2 regions of the Devosia sp. SL43 genome follow, and region 1 is predicted to be linked to the other one. Evidence: predicted binding sites of a transcription regulator. Region 1 holds the regulator's gene; the other holds the start of a gene.
What was found. The regulator LexA, encoded in region 1, represses DNA repair genes until DNA is damaged. The targets are predictions, from matches to a motif close to TGTTCNNNNTGTGTTCNG.

Region 1 (7,812 bases):
ATTGCCAGGAACGGGGCGACATGCTCCTGGCCGCAATTCCAGATGATGCTGCGGCAGGCAATGGCTAGGTCCTGCCAGCGATCGGCAACGCCCAGCCGGCCGCAGTCGATGATCCCGGTGAGGTTAGCGCCATCGGCCATAAGATTGGGCAGGCTGGCATCGCCATGGCAGACGACGAGGTCTTCGGCGGCGGGTCGGTGTGCCAGCAGCCAGTCGAGCACGGCCGTTGCGGTCCAGCCGTCGAAGGCGTCGTCGAAATCGGTTTCGTCCACGAGCCCGGCAGCGACATTGGCAGCGCCGGCTGCAAGTTTGGCATCGAGGGCGTGATCGAAGGGGCAGGTGGCGATGTCGAGGTCGTGCAGGGCGCGAAGGCCGCTCGCCAAGGCTAGGATCAGATCATCGGGCCGGTCCGACAATTGACTGAGGTCGCTGCCGGGCAGGGCGCTCATCAGCAACCAGTGGCAGCCATCCGCATCAAAGGCCTCGCGAACACGGGGCGCCTTGATGGTCGTGGCGGTGGCCAGCCATTGCAGCCGGGCAATGTCGCCGGGCATCTCGCTCAGCAGGTGGATTGGTGCAATCTTGAGAAACACCCGATCGTCACCCTTGTCGGCGCGCCAGACGGTCGCATCGGAGCGGCCGAGCGTGACCTGATGCCAGGACCAGTCCGCCAGATGCGCCAGCCGGGCTGGCAACATAGGGGCGAGGCGAACGATGGAATCGGTCCCCATCAAACTATTTCCCCTCAAGAAGGGCCAAGCAGAGCATGCATCATCCGTTGTGCGCCGGCCGGGTCTTCGATCACAGGCGTCAGGTCCGTCACCTGGTCCAATGAGCCGACAATGGGGAGGGCTTTGAGGAAGGGATCCTCGATTGGTCTTGCCGTCGCCGCGCCGATCTCGTCCACGTTGATCGTCGCGAAGGGACGCTCGTGATACGGCCCAATGACCGGCTCAAACACATCACCGATGCCGTCGGCCCGCTGGCGGTTCGCCAAGGCGAGGTAAGCGGCGGCCAGGGCCTCGCCGCGCTCCTGCCAGTCGGGCGCCACCAGGACGCGTTCCAGCAGGGGCGACAGGGTCGTCGCAATGGGCAGCCTGGCGAATGCGCTGCCAAACCATTTGGGGTAGGGCGCATAGCGACGATCAAGCAGAAAGCCCATGCGCATCACATCACGCACCAGGCGGGCCGCGATGACGCGGGAGCCGATTTCATCTCCCACCATGCCCGTGCGGCCCACGAAGGCCTGCTCTTCGCCGATGCGGCGCCACTGGCAGGCGATCTTGTACAGCCAGATGTCGCGGGGAAAGTAGGACAGGGCCGAACGGACCTTGCCGAGGCGGTCGCCATCGTCATGAAAGACGGCACCCGCCGTGAAGCCGAGAAGGCGTTGCTCGGACAGGCCGAGCCATTGCAGCGGCGTGATCGAATCCACGGACTCAAGGGCCAGACCCCCGGCAAGGCGCGCCTCGATGGTGTGAATTTCGAGGCCGTGCTCTACCGCGCCTGCGGCCCAGCGTCCGCTGGCCGCGGGATGGGGCCGACTGCGCCATTGGATCGGCTCGCCCATAAACTGCCTGGGCGCCTCGGTGGTGAAAGCATCGACCAAGCGATGGGCATGCACATCGAAGTCATCCTGCGAGAGGAAGAGATGCACCCGGGCGCCCCAATTGTGGTCCTGTGACATCTCGTCGTCAAAGCCGAGGAGCTCTGAACCGTAGCCGATCAGCGCGGCCGCATGCTGGAGGTTAGGGGCAGCTGCGTCGAGCCATGGGCAGACGACATCGACGTAGAAGTGGCGCGACAGCTCGATACCCTGCATCATTGCCTCCCAGGTGCGTGTTGCCTTGTCGCAGACTTGACCGTACCGGCCAAGGTCATGGGGCGACTGAGATTGCAGGCATGATTTCCGGATCACACCATCCCGGCGGCCCTATGCTGACGGGAGCGACCATGCTAAACCGCCTCAACTCGAATATCTCGACGGCGGAATCGACAATTGGCCAAATCCGGTATCACCCAGTTCCTCACTGAAATCTTCTCCTGGTGGAGCGGGCAGACCTGGGGGACGCGGCTGTGGATCTGGCGCTTCGGCGACTATGTCGGCAGCGACGAGTTCGGCAACAAATACTACCAGGATCGCAAGGCCGACCGGCGCTATGTGACCTATGCCGGCTATGCCGATGCCTCGACCATTGGCGCGGGCTGGCACGGCTGGATGCACCACCGCACGGACGTCGTTCCCAGCCAGGCCAAGTATGTCGCCAAGGCTTGGGAAAAGCCGCATGAGGCCAACTTGACCGGTACGGCCGCCGCCTATCGCCCGGAAGGCAGCCTGCTCAAATCCGGCGAGCGCCCGCGCGTGACCGGCGATTACGACGCCTGGTCGCCGGAATAAGGACGGCGCCTTGCGCCGCATCGCCCCGTTTTCAATGCTGAAGGGCCTGGCGCTGTCGGCAGCGCTGGCGGTGTCTGGCCTTGTCGTTCCCATTATGGCGCAGCCGATCGCCAACCCGGTGGCGACCTTTGCCGGCCTCGACAAGATCACCGGCCGCATCACCCGCTTCGATGTCTATATCGATGAGACGGTGCTGTTCGGCGCGCTCGAGATCACGCCACGGGCCTGCTACAGCCGCCCGCCAACCGAGACCCAGCGTGTGTCGGCCTTTCTTGAAGTCGACCAGCGCAGCCTGACCGGCACATCCAGGCGCATCTTCACCGGCTGGATGTTCGCCGACAGCCCGGCGCTGAATGCGGTCGACCATGCCGTCTATGATGTGTGGCTGATCGAGTGCAAGGTCAGTTCAGACGTGCCGCCACCGGATGCGCGGGACTAGGCAAACAAAAAGGCCACGCTGGTGCGTGGCCTTGCCTTTCTACATCAATATTTGCGCAGCAACCCGACCAGCCGACCCTGGACCTTGACCCGATCAGGCGGGAAGATGCGGGTTTCGTAGGCCGGGTTGGCGGCTTCGAGGGCAACCGTATTGCCCTTGCGGCGCAGGCGCTTGAGGGTGGCTTCCTCATCATCCACGAGAGCGACGATGATCTCGCCGGTCGAGGCAGCGTCCTGCTTCTTGATGAGCACGGTGTCGCCATCGAAGATGCCGGCGTCGATCATCGAGTCGCCGCGCACTTCGAGCGCATAATGTTCGCCTGATCCCAGCATTTCGGGTGGGACCATGATGGTGTGCGAATGGGTCTGGATGGCCTCGATCGGCGTACCGGCCGCGATGCGGCCCATGACCGGAATGGCGATCGGACGGGCATAGTCGTCCATGGATGTCACGCGGGATGGCGGTGACGCCACCTTGCCCAGATTGCCTTCGATCACCGATGGCTCGAAGCGCGCCTTGCGGCCGCCGAGCGACGGGTTCATCGAGTCCGGCAGCTTCACCACTTCGAGGGCTCGCGCCCGATTGGGCAGGCGTCGGATGAAGCCGCGTTCTTCCAGCGCCGTGATAAGCCGGTGAATGCCCGACTTGGACGCCAGATCGAGCGCATCCTTCATCTCGTCGAACGATGGCGGGATGCCGCTTTCCTTCATCCGTTCGTGGATGAACATCAGCAGCTCGTGTTGTTTGCGCGTTAGCATGGGCCCCTCGGGGAGAGAATCGGAACGTAGGCAGAACAGTTATACTTGTTCTAGTTATGTTCTGCAATATCCCAAGAAACACCGCGTAGTAGATGCCGCCGATATCAGAAGGCGTCGATGGGGCGGGCTTCGACGATCGTTCCGGCGGCCTGGCCGGGATCGTTTTCCGGCTGGACGATCAGCATGTCGGCATGGGCTAGGGACGAGGTGTGGCCGCTATCGGTCTGGGAGATGGGCTGCAGCTCGGGGCCCGAGGGCGTGTGGACGAGCTGGGCGCGCATGAAGTGGCGGCGGGCGGTGTTGGGCGGCGTCGGGCTGGCCAGCGGCAACTGCCAGGCTTGCGGTTCGGCATGGCCCAGCCAGTGCCGCAAAGCCGGCTTGATGAAGACATGGGCGGTGACAAGGGCCGAGACGGGATTGCCCGGCAGGCCGAAGATCAGCGTCTTGCCGCGGGTGCCGAACATCAGCGGTTTGCCCGGGCGCATGTTGATGCGCCAGAAATCGACGCCGACTCCCAGTTCGACGAGCAGCTGCTGGACGATGTCGTGATCGCCGACGCTGGCGCCACCGGTGGTGATGACGATGTCGGGCTCGGTGGCGAAGATGGCGGTCAACTTGGCGCGGAGGTGATCGCGGTCGTCGCGGGCAATGCCATGGTCGACGATCTCTTCCGCATAGGGGGCGAGGAGCGGCGCGAGGCCGATGCTGTTGGAGGCGACGATCTGGTCGGGGCCGAGGGGGGAGCCGGGGAGCACGAGTTCGTCGCCGGTGGCCAGGATGGCGATGCGCGGCCGCCGGGCGACGGTGAGGTGGGCGGCATTGGCGGCGGCGGCCACGGCGATCTGCATGGGGGTGAGGCGGGTGCCGGCAGCGAGCAGTTCCTGACCGGTAGCGAAGTCGTTACCCCTAGGGCGGACGCTGTGGCCAAGGCGGGCAGGGGCGGTGAAGCTGACGAAGCCGTCGGCGGCGCGGGCTTCTTCCTGCATGATCACGGTATCGGAGCCGGTTGGCAGCGGCGCGCCGGTGAAGATGCGGACGGCCAGGCCGGGCTCGACGGTGCCCTCGAAGCCCATGCCGGCTTGCGAGGTGCCGATGACGGCGAGGCGGTGCCCGTCCACCACATCGGCGGCGCGCATGGCGTAGCCGTCCATGGCGCTGGCATTGAAGGGGGGCTGGTCGTGGGTGGCTATGACGGGCTCGAGCAGGACGCGGCCGATGGCTTCGGTCAGCGGTACTGTCTCCGCCTGCGACGTCGGCACTCGGTCAAGAATGGCGGCGATGGCGTCGTCGACCGGGAGCAGGCTCATGCGCGGACGAAGTCGCCAGACTTGCCGCCGGATTTTTCCAGCAGGCAGATGTCGGTCACCACCATGGCGCGGTCGATGGCCTTGGCCATGTCGTAGAGCGTGAGCGCAGCCGTGGAGGCAGCGACGAGCGCTTCCATCTCGACGCCGGTCTGGCCTGTGGTTTCGGCGGTGGCGTGTATCAGGATCGCCTCGGTGCCATCCGCTTCGATCTCGACGCTGACCTTGGTCAGGGGGATGGGATGGCAGAGCGGGATCAGGTCGGATGTCTTCTTGGCGGCCATGATGCCGGCGATGCGGGCCACAGCAAGAGCGTCGCCCTTCTTGAGGCCGCCGGCCATGATGGTGGCGACGGTTTCGGGCCGGGCGACGATGCGGGCCTGGGCCACCGCGCGGCGACGCGTAACCGCCTTGTCACCGATATCGACGATATGGGCTTCGCCCTTGGCGTTGAGATGGGTCAGGCCTGCGGCCATCAGCGGACGGCCTGCGGGGCGCCCATCAACAGGGCGCGGGTAGCGGCTGTGACGTCCTCCTGGCGCATCAGGCTTTCGCCGACGAGGAAGGTGCCGATGCCGGCGCGCTGGTCGAGCATCACGACATGGTCATGATTGACGATGCCGCTCTCGCTGACCAGCAGCGTGCTTTTCGGCACGCCTATGGCCAGGTTCACCGAGGTTTCGAGCGTGGTCTCGAAGGTGCGCAGGTTGCGGTTGTTGATGCCGATGAACTCCGCGCCAAGCGCCACGGCGCGATCGAGCTCGGTTTGGTCGTGCACTTCGACCAGCGCGTCCATCTTCCACTCTTCGGCGGCGTCGAGCAGGTAGCGGGCGACGTCGTCACCCACGGCAGCGAGAATGATAAGGATGCAGTCTGCGCCCCAGGCGCGGGCTTCGGCGACCTGGTAGGTCTCGAAGAGGAAGTCCTTGCGCAGCACGGGGAGCTGAGTGGCAGCGCGGGCCTCGATCAGATAGCTGGGCGAGCCCTGGAAGCTGGGGCGATCGGTGAGCACGGAGAGGCAGGCGGCGCCTGCCAGTTCGTAGGACCGGGCAATCTCGGACGGATTGAAATCGGCGCGGATCAGGCCCTTGGACGGGCTTGCCTTCTTCACCTCGGCGATCAGGGCATATTTGCCCTGGGCGCGCTTGGCCTTGATGGCTTTGACGAAGCCCCGCGTCGGCGGCTGATCATGCGCCTGCGCCACCACTTCGGCCCAGGGGCGCATGGATTTGGCGGCGGCGATTTCCTCGCGCTTATAGGCTTCGATCTGCTTGAGGATGTCGGTCATCAATCTCGTCCGTTGGATACCGCCACGAGGTGGGCGAGGGTCTGCTTGGCCTTGCCTGAATCAATGGCGGCGCGCGCCAGGGCAATGCCGGTGTCTATGGTGTCTACACGGTCCGCCACGAACAAGGCTGCGGCGCTGTTGAGCAGGACGATATCACGGTAGGCGCCGGGCGCACCATCGAGCAGGGCCGTCAGGGCCAGCGCATTGTCGGCCGGATCGCCGCCGCGCAGGTCGTCGAGCGTGGCGCGGGGCAGGCCGAACTGCTCGGGGCTGATCTCGAACGTGGTGAGGCTCCCGCCCGCGATCTGGGCAACATGCGTCGGCCCTGTCGTGGTAATTTCGTCAAGGCCATCACTGCCATGGACAACCCAGGCTTTGACGGCCCGGTTGGCCAGCAAGGCCGCGGCCACGGGCTCGACCCATTGTTCGTCATAGACGCCGAGCAGGTAGCGGCGGACGCCGGCCGGGTTGGATTGTGGACCAAGCAGGTTGAACAGTGTGCGCGTGCCCATTTCGGCGCGTGACGGGCCGACATGCTTCATCGCCGGGTGGTGACTGGGCGCGAACATGAAGCCGATGCTGGCCTTGTCGATCGAGGCGCCTATCTGCTCCGGGGTCAGGTCGAGCTTGACGCCAAGCGCTTCCAGCACCTGCGATGCGCCAGATTTGGACGACAAGGCGCGATTGCCATGCTTGGCCACGGGAACGCCCGATGCGGCAACCACGATGGCGCTGGCGGTGGATATATTGAGCGTGCCGGCACCATCGCCGCCGGTGCCGACGATGTCGATGGCGTGTTCGGGGGCCGAAACCGGGACCATCTGCTCGCGCAGGATCGAGACGGCCGCAGCGATCTCGACCACAGTCTCGCCCTTGACGCGCATACCCATCAGGAAGGCGCCGATCTGGCTGGGCGTTGCTTCGCCCGCCATGATGACGCGCATGACGCCGCGCATTTCCTCGCCGGTCAGGTCGCGGCGGTCGGCGATCTTGTGGAGGGCTGCCTTGATATCCATCACGCTGCTCGCTTCTGGTTGAAGTCGCGGGCGAGGTTCAGGAAGTTCTGCAGCAGGGCATGGCCGTTTTCGCTGGCAATGCTTTCGGGGTGGAACTGCACGCCGTGGACTGGCAGCGTCTTGTGCTGCATGCCCATGATCAGGCCGTCAGCGGTTGTGGCCGTGACTTCGAGCGTCGCGGGCAGGGTGTCCTGCTTGACGATCAGCGAGTGATAGCGTGTCGCTTCGAAATCGTTGTTGAGGCCGCGGAACAGGCCCTTGCCGGTATGGTGGATCTTGCTGGTCTTGCCATGCACCAGGTGCGGCGCGCGGATCACGTCGCCGCCCATGGCCTGACCGATGGCCTGGTGGCCGAGGCAGACCCCCAGGATCGGTGTGGTGGAGGCGAAGCGCTCGATGAGTGCCAGGCAGATGCCGGCCTCATTCGGCGTGCAGGGACCGGGCGACAGCACGATGGCGTCGGGCGCCATGGCCGCGACTTCGTCGAGGGTGATCTTGTCGTTGCGGTGCACCGTGATATCGGCGCCGAGTTCGCCCAGGAAGTGGACGAGATTGTAGGTAAAGCTGTCGTAGTTATCGATGACGAGCGTGCGGGTCATTTGGTGGCTC
Region 2 (7,812 bases), 140 kb from region 1:
AAATCGAACATATTGCCCTGCCCCACGCTACGCTCGTCGGTGAGCGAATGGGCCATGCCGACGACGGCGTCGATGGCGGCAAAGGCCACTTCGCGGCGCGACACGATAGCGTCGAAGGCGCCGGCATTGACCAGCGTTTCGAGCGTGCGCTTGGAGAGAATGCGCGGATCGACCCGGCGGGCGAAATCGCCGAGATCCTTGAACGGCGTATTGCCACGCGCCTCGACGATATGCTCGGCCACCTGCCGGCCGACGCCCTTGACGGCGCAGAGGCCGTAGAGAATGCGCTTGTCCTTGACCGAGAACACCACCTGGGAGGTGTTCACGCAGGGCGCGACCAGCTCGATCTTGTGGCGCTTGGCCTCGCTGCGGAATTCGGCCAGCTTATCGGTATTGCCCATGTCGAGCGTCATCGACGCAGCCAGGAATTCGTGCGGGTAATGCGCCTTTAGATAGGCCGTCTGGTAGCTGACCAGCGCATAGGTCGCGGCGTGGCTCTTGTTGAAGCCGTAATTGGCGAACTTGGCCAGCAGATCGAAGATCGTGTCGGCCTGACCCTGCTTGAGGCCATGCTTGATGGCGCCCTCGCGGAAGCGCTCGCGCTGCGCATCCATCTCCACCTTGATCTTCTTGCCCATGGCGCGGCGCAGCATGTCGGCTTCGCCGAGCGAATAGCCCGACAGGAGCTGGGCGATCTGCATCACCTGCTCCTGATAGACGATGATGCCATAGGTTTCGTCGAGCACGACGCTGAGGTCCTGGTGGGGATATTCCACCTCCTCGCGGCCATGCTTGCGGTCGTTGAACAGCGGAATATTGTCCATCGGACCGGGCCGATAGAGGGCCACCAGCGCGATGATGTCCTCGAAACGGTCCGGCTTCATGTCGACCAGCGCGCGGCGCATGCCGGCGCCTTCCACCTGGAACACGCCGAACGTGTCGCCCTTGGAATAGAGATCGTAGGTCGGCCGGTCGTCGATCGGGATATCCTCGATGCGGAAGCTGCCGCCATCGAGATTGACCATGTTGACGGCATATTCGACCGTGGTCAGCGTCTTGAGGCCAAGGAAGTCGAACTTGACCAGGCCCGCCGCCTCGCTCCACTTCATGTTGTACTGGCAGACCGGCATATCCGAGCGCGGATCGCGATAGAGCGGCGCCAGATCCTGCAGCGGACGGTCGCCGATGATGATGCCGGCGGCATGGGTCGAGGCGTGGCGGAACAGGCCTTCGAGATTGCGCGCGATGGCGACGAGATCGGCCACCGTCTCGTCATCGTCGGCCATCTGCTTGAATTGCGGCACCTCGTTCATGGTGCGCTCGATCGAATAGGGATCGGCCGGATTGGCCGGCACCAGCTTGCACAGCCGATCGACCTGGCCATACGGCATCTGCAGCACGCGGCCGACGTCGCGCAGCACGGCGCGGGCCTGCAGCGTTCCGAAGGTGATGATCTGCGCCACCTGGTCGGTGCCGTATTTCTGCTGCACGTAGCGGATCACCTCTTCGCGGCGATCCTGACAGAAGTCGATATCGAAATCCGGCATCGACACGCGTTCCGGATTGAGGAAGCGCTCGAACAGCAGGTTGTAGGCCAGCGGATCGAGATCGGTGATGGTGGTCGTATAGGCGACGAGCGAGCCGGCGCCCGAGCCACGGCCGGGACCGACCGGAATGCCCTGCGACTTCGACCAGCGGATAAAGTCAGCCACAATAAGGAAATAACCGGGGAACTTCATCGACTGGATGATGCCGAGCTCGAATTCCAGCCGGTCCCAATAATCCTGCTCGGTCTTGCCAGGCGCTGTGCCCACGGTTTCGAGCCGCTTGCGCAGGCCATCCTCGGCCATGGCGCGCAGGGCGTCGGCCTCGGCCTGCAGCGCATCGGCCTCGCTGAGATCGGGCGCGGCGGCAAATTTGGGCAGGATCGGGCTGCGCGTCTTGGGCCGGTAGGCAATGCGCTGGGCGATCTCGATGGTGGAATCGAGCGCTTCGGGAATGTCGGAGAACAGGTCCGTCATTTCGGCGCGGGTCTTGAAATAATACTGGTCGTTGAGCTTGCGCCGCTCGGTCTGGGCCAGCACGGTGCCGCCGGCAATGGCCAAGAGCGCATCATGCGCCTCGAATTCCTTGGCCGATTTGAAGAACGGCTCGTTGGTGGCGACCAGCGGAATGCCCTTGCGATAGGCATAGTCGATCAGCCGCGGCTCGACATTGGCCTCCTGGATGCGCCCATGGCGCTGGAGTTCGATATAGAAGCGGTCGCCGAAGATTTCGGCCAGGCGGTCGAGGCGGCGGATCGCATTGGCATCCTGACCCTGGGCGAAGGTCATATCGATGGCGCCTTCCGGGCCGCCGCTGAGACAGATGATGCCCTCGAGGCTGTCGCGATCGAGCCAGTCGAGCTTGGCTCGTGCCGTGCCGCTGCCATCGCCCTGGAGGTAGGACTTGGACACCAGCCGCGACAGGTTGCCGAAGCCGATTTCGCTCTGCGCCAGCAGCACGACGCTGGATTTGCCGGACCAGGCCACATGCCCGCGCTCGCTGACCCGCTCCTCGGCGGCGGCGAAATCCACCGCCAACTCGACGCCGACCAGTGGCTGGATGCCCTTCTTGCTGGCCTTCTCGGAGAATTCCAGCGCCCCGAACAGATTGCCGGTATCGGCAATGCCGAGCGCCGGCTGATCGTCGGCGGCGGCGAGCTTGAGAATGGTCTCAAGCTGCAGCGCCCCCTCAAGCAGGGAATAGGCCGAATGGACGTGAAGATGGATAAAGCCGGGACCGTTCATGCGCTAGCCTTATCACCTGCCACCGAGTCCGCCCAAACCGGCTCCCCCGCAATCCACAGGTCACACGAGCCTGGTCAGCACATCCATCCAGGTGAGCGACCCGATGGTGAAGGCGCCGAGCGTGACGAATGCGGCGAAGTCCTTGATGAAAGTGAGCATCTGCATCTCCGTGTTGCTATAATGTTCTTGTAAGTTCTTTGTTTGTTCTTGTCGAGGAACAAGATCGGGAACAGCGGGGATTGGCCTGGACTGGTTAGCGAAGTGTTAGGAAGTGTTCACGGAGCGTTAGCATCGACAGCGCCAAACCGGGCTCAGGGTGTCACGATCACCTTGATTTCGCCAGGCTGCGGCGGCGCGCCGACAATCGCCGCGACGGCGTCGAGGCCGACCTGGTGCGTCACCAGCCGATCGAGTTCCAGCACGCCGCTCGCCACCATAGCCGCTGCACGCGCATGGGTATGCGGATTGAGATAGGCGGCCTCCAGCCGGATCTCGTTGACCAGCAGGTCGAACGGGCGGACGGGCACCGCGACGCCATCAGGCGTCACGCCGAACAGCACCAGCGTCCCGCCCTTGCGCAGCATCTTGAGCCCCTGTTGCAACGTCTCGGGCACGCCGGCGCATTCGAGCACCACGTCCACGCCCTGCCCGCTCATTCGGCGCACGCTGGCAACGACATCGCCGGAGGCAGGATCCACCGTCGCCGTGGCGCCCAGCTCCATCGCCAGCGCCCGCCGCGCTTCCTGTCTGGTGACGAGAAACACCTCCCCTGCACCTGCCACCCGCGCCAGTTGCACCATGAGCAGCCCGATCACCCCGCCACCAAGAATGGCCACACTGCCGCCCGGCACGATCCGGGCGACATCCAGCGCATGCAGGCAACAGGCCAGTGGCTCGCTGAAGGCGCCATGGACGGGGTCGAGCCCCGGCGGCAACAGGTGCGCCTGCAAGGCCGGAACAGCGACGAACTCGGCAAAGCCACCATCCCGGAACACGCCGATCGCCAGGAGGTTGTCGCAAAGATTGGGCCGCCCCTCATGACAGGCCCGGCAGGCATTGCAGGCGATGTTGGGGTCCACCGTGACCAGTTCGCCCCCATCGAACCCCGTGACCGATGCGCCCACAGCCTCGACCACACCGCAGAATTCATGCCCCAGCGTCACGGGCCGCCCGGTAGGGTACTCACCCCTGAACATATGCCGGTCGGACCCGCAAATGCCGGCGGCAAGCACGCGCACCAGGATTTCGCCTGCACCAGCGGTCGGCCTTGGGATCTCCCGCATCGCCAACGCCCCCAGCGCCTCGAGCCGCACAGCACGCATGTTCTCTCCCCGGGCCGGTTCCCGCCTCGTTGCCAATCGGCCATCGAACTGTACGACTTGCATCCGGGCGCACAAGCATCCTTGCATCCATACCCTACCCTTGTCAGTGTCCTGTTCGTCTCCCGGAGATCGCCTTGACCCCAACGCCTCAACTCAGCCTTGGCCTGTTGCTCACTGCGGCCGCCGGATTCGTCGACGTGGTGGGGTTCATCGAGCTGGGCGGGCATTTCACCTCGTTCATGAGCGGCAACATCACCCAACTGGGCGATGCGCTGGCGCTGGGTGCCTGGCCGGTGGCGCTGATCACCGCGTCACTGGTGGCGCTGTTCCTGCTGGGGAGCCTTGCCGGCTCCCTGCTGGCTTTGCTGGCAGGCCCGCGCTGGGGCTCGTCCGCGGTGACGGGCTTCGTCGTGGCCACGTTCGTCGTGACGCTGGGCCTGGCCTTTGCGGGATTTCAGCCCAACCAGTTCATGCTGGCTCTGGCAGCAGGCGCCGGCGCCCAGAACGCCATCCTGCCCTCGACCGGCTCGGTGCGCCTGGGCACGACCTTCGTCACCGGCACCTTGTTCGCAGTCGGACAGGACCTCGCCCGCGCCCTTTACCGCCTCGCCCCACCCTGGCGCTGGGCCCAGCACATGCTGGTCTGGATATCGCTGCTGCTGGGCGGGTTGCTGGGGGGATTGGGTTACAGGGTCCTGGGGATCAATGCACTGCTGGTGCCAGCCGTGCTCTATATCGGCTTCCTCGTCGCGTTCCTGCTGCGCCGCCCCAGTAGCGTAGTGACCTGACCGAACCAGCCGCAAAGCCAGCTTGCATATCACCAAGCCTTCGCTATACTGAACTACATGGTTCAGTATAAACAAACCCACTTTGACACCTCGTTTGCTGCGCTTTCCGATGCCACCAGGCGTGGTGTGCTCGAAAGGCTCGGGCGTTCCGACGCCTCGATCTCCGATCTTGCCGAGACGTTCCGCATGACCCTGACGGGCATGAAGAAACATATCAGCGTCCTCGAACAGGCAGGGCTGGTTACCTCAGAGAAGGTCGGGCGCGTGCGCACCTGCCGGCTCGGCCTCAGCCGCCTTGAGCAGGAGGCGGAGTGGATCGAGCAATACCGCCGATTATGGGATGCCCGGTTCGACCGGCTGGACAAGATTGTCGAAGACCTCAAACGCAGGGAGAACAATGATGGACAATAGGCAGGAAAATGATGTGGTCGTGAGCGATGGTCGTACCATCGTGAAGCGCACGTCCGAGCGCGAAATCACCGTGACGCGCACCTTCAATGCCCCAGCCCGGATCGTGTTCGAGGCCTGGACCAATGCCGGGCTGTTCGCGCAATGGTGGGTGCCCAAATCCTTGGGCGTCCCACTACGCTCCTGCCAGATGGATGTGCGCACCGGTGGCACCTACCGCCTGGAATTCGGCCAGGACGCCGAAAACACCTGGGCCTTCTTCGGCAAATATATCGAAGTGGTGGTGCCGGAGCGGATCGTCTGGACTAACGAAGAAGGCGAGAACGAGGCCATCTCCACGGTGACCTTCATGGAGCACGACGGCAAGACGCTGCTGACCTTCAGCGAAGTCCATCCCAGCAAGGAAGCGCTCGATGAATCGCTGGGCGGGATGGAAGGTACGCCCGAACAGTTTGCACAACTGGACGAACTGTTGATCACGCTAGGCGCCGGCGGGGGATCAGCGCGCTGATTGTGCCTGAACGGTATATCTGGCTTGTGGTGCGGCGACCGGCCAACACCGTGCCCGACGCCCTCAAAGGGGGCCGCCTCGCCCATTTTGCAACGATCGAAGGCTGACTTCGACGCAGTTTCGGACCTCTTGCGCGTGTTGTCGGCGCAAAAGCAGACCCAACGCTATCGGTGACTATGCCCGTGTCGGTGGTGCAGGTCCGGGTAATGCGGATGCCTGTGCCACATAGGTTCATGCCGGTGCCAGTGCGCGTGCGGTTCGGTGACCGATCCGTCGTGATCATGCCGATGGTGCTCGTCATGGACGTGGGCGTGGTCGTGCTCCAGAGCCTCGTGGTGATGCTCGTGATCATGTCGCTCCGCTAAATGCAACCATAGCCCAATGGCCATGAGAATACCGGCTCCGACCAACTGCCAGGTGATGGCGTCGCGAAAGATAGCGATGGCCAACACAGCGCCGATGAACGGCGCCAACGAGAAGTACGCCCCTGTTCGAGCAGTCCCCAGATGGCGCAAACCGAGCATGAACATGACAAGACTCACGCCGACGCCGAGGAAGCCGACCAGCGCGCCTGCACCAATCAGAGCAGCACCGGGTAGTGACGCCCCGAGCGACAAAGCCAGCACAAGATTGGTCGAGCCGGCGACAAACCCCTTAATCATCGCGATCTGCACCGGATCAGCGGATGACAGCTTACGCGTGAGGTTGTTGTCGATGCCCCAACTCAGGCAGGCCGCGGCGATGAACATGCTGCCCGTGTCAAAGCTCAGGCCATCGCCGGTCCATGACAGCAGCACCGCTCCAGCAAGAATGGATGCCGCACCCAGGACGAGTTGCCGGTCGACGTTCTCCCTGAACACGATCCAGGCAATAGCCATGGTGGCTAGGCCTTCAAGGTTCAGCAGTAGCGATCCCGATGAGGCGCTGGTCTGCGACAGACCGAGCATCAAGAACAGGGGAGCGACCATGCCACCAAATACGATCACTGCGGCAAGCCATGGCAGGTCGGATCGGCGCAGCGGCGCCTCGAGCGACGGCAGTCGTATCAATGGGCGACCGACATGGATGATGGCCAGTCCGAGGCCAGCTCCGAGGTAGAGAACACCCGCCAGCAGCCACGGATCGACCGAACCGATCAGAAGCTTGGAAAGCGGCGCGGAAGCGCCGAAGAGGACTGCCGAGCCGAGAGCAAGTGGCACTCCAGGCCAAAGAATAGACGCTATAGTCATGCCTCAGACTAGCGGAACGTCGGCAATCTGCCAACGGAGCTGGTTGGCTGTGGGGTGCCAGGGAGATAACCAGAAGGTTGTAAGCTTCAGTACCGATGCGCCGATAAGCTGTCAGTCCGCTAGCGCCCATAAAAGCTTATCGCCAACAAAAAAAGGCCCGGATCGCTCCGGGCCTCTTATCTTAGCTCTTGTCCGCCGTCGCCTTGGGCTTCTTCGGCTTCGGCAGCGCCTTGGGCTTGGCCGGCCGCGGCGGCACCGCGATCAGTTCCAGCTTGGCTTCGCTGCCTTCGCCGACAACCGCCACGGTGACCGTCCCGCCATTGACCAGTTCGCCGAACAGCACCTGATCGGCCAGGGGCTTCTTGATGTATTCCTGGATCACGCGGCCCAAGGGACGCGCACCCATGCGTTCGTCGTAGCCGCGTTCGGCCAGCCAGTCGGCGGCTTCCGGCTGCAGAATGATCGTGACGCCGCGTTCGGCCAGCTGGCCTTCGAGCTGCAGCACGAACTTTTCGACGACGCGACGGACGACTTCCCGCGGCAGCGGCGCGAAGGAGATGATCGCGTCGAGGCGGTTGCGGAATTCCGGTGTGAACAGGCGGTTGATCGCCTCTTCGTCATCGCCCTGCTCGCGCTTGCGGCCGAAGCCGATCGGCGCCTTCTGCAGGTCCATGGCGCCCACATTGGACGTCATGATCAGGATGACATTGCGGAAATCCACCGACTTGCCGGTGTGATCGGTCAGCTTGCCGTGATCCATCACCT

Region 2: the regulator LexA is predicted to act here: its motif matches at 2,981-2,998, upstream of dnaE (DNA polymerase III subunit alpha).

Annotation. Positions count from the first base shown of each region.
Region 1 is NZ_CP063401.1:539,420-547,231, reverse strand. Features, by position in the region: gene IM737_RS02695 (APH(3') family aminoglycoside O-phosphotransferase) at 1-731, opposite strand, end outside; gene IM737_RS02690 (DUF4037 domain-containing protein) at 746-1,822, opposite strand; gene IM737_RS02685 (NADH:ubiquinone oxidoreductase subunit NDUFA12) at 2,015-2,398, shown strand; gene IM737_RS02680 (DUF2155 domain-containing protein) at 2,409-2,837, shown strand; gene lexA (transcriptional repressor LexA) at 2,882-3,595, opposite strand; gene IM737_RS20915 (molybdopterin molybdotransferase MoeA) at 3,700-4,902, opposite strand; gene moaC (cyclic pyranopterin monophosphate synthase MoaC) at 4,899-5,375, opposite strand; gene trpC (indole-3-glycerol phosphate synthase TrpC) at 5,375-6,187, opposite strand; gene trpD (anthranilate phosphoribosyltransferase) at 6,187-7,206, opposite strand; gene IM737_RS02645 (anthranilate synthase component II) at 7,203-7,802, opposite strand.
Region 2 is NZ_CP063401.1:679,156-686,967, forward strand. Features, by position in the region: gene dnaE (DNA polymerase III subunit alpha) at 1-2,789, opposite strand, end outside; gene IM737_RS03310 (zinc-dependent alcohol dehydrogenase family protein) at 3,101-4,111, opposite strand; gene IM737_RS03315 (YoaK family protein) at 4,246-4,899, shown strand; gene IM737_RS03320 (ArsR/SmtB family transcription factor) at 4,957-5,310, shown strand; gene IM737_RS03325 (SRPBCC domain-containing protein) at 5,300-5,818, shown strand; gene IM737_RS03330 (DMT family transporter) at 5,983-7,047, opposite strand; gene clpA (ATP-dependent Clp protease ATP-binding subunit ClpA) at 7,229-7,812, opposite strand, start outside.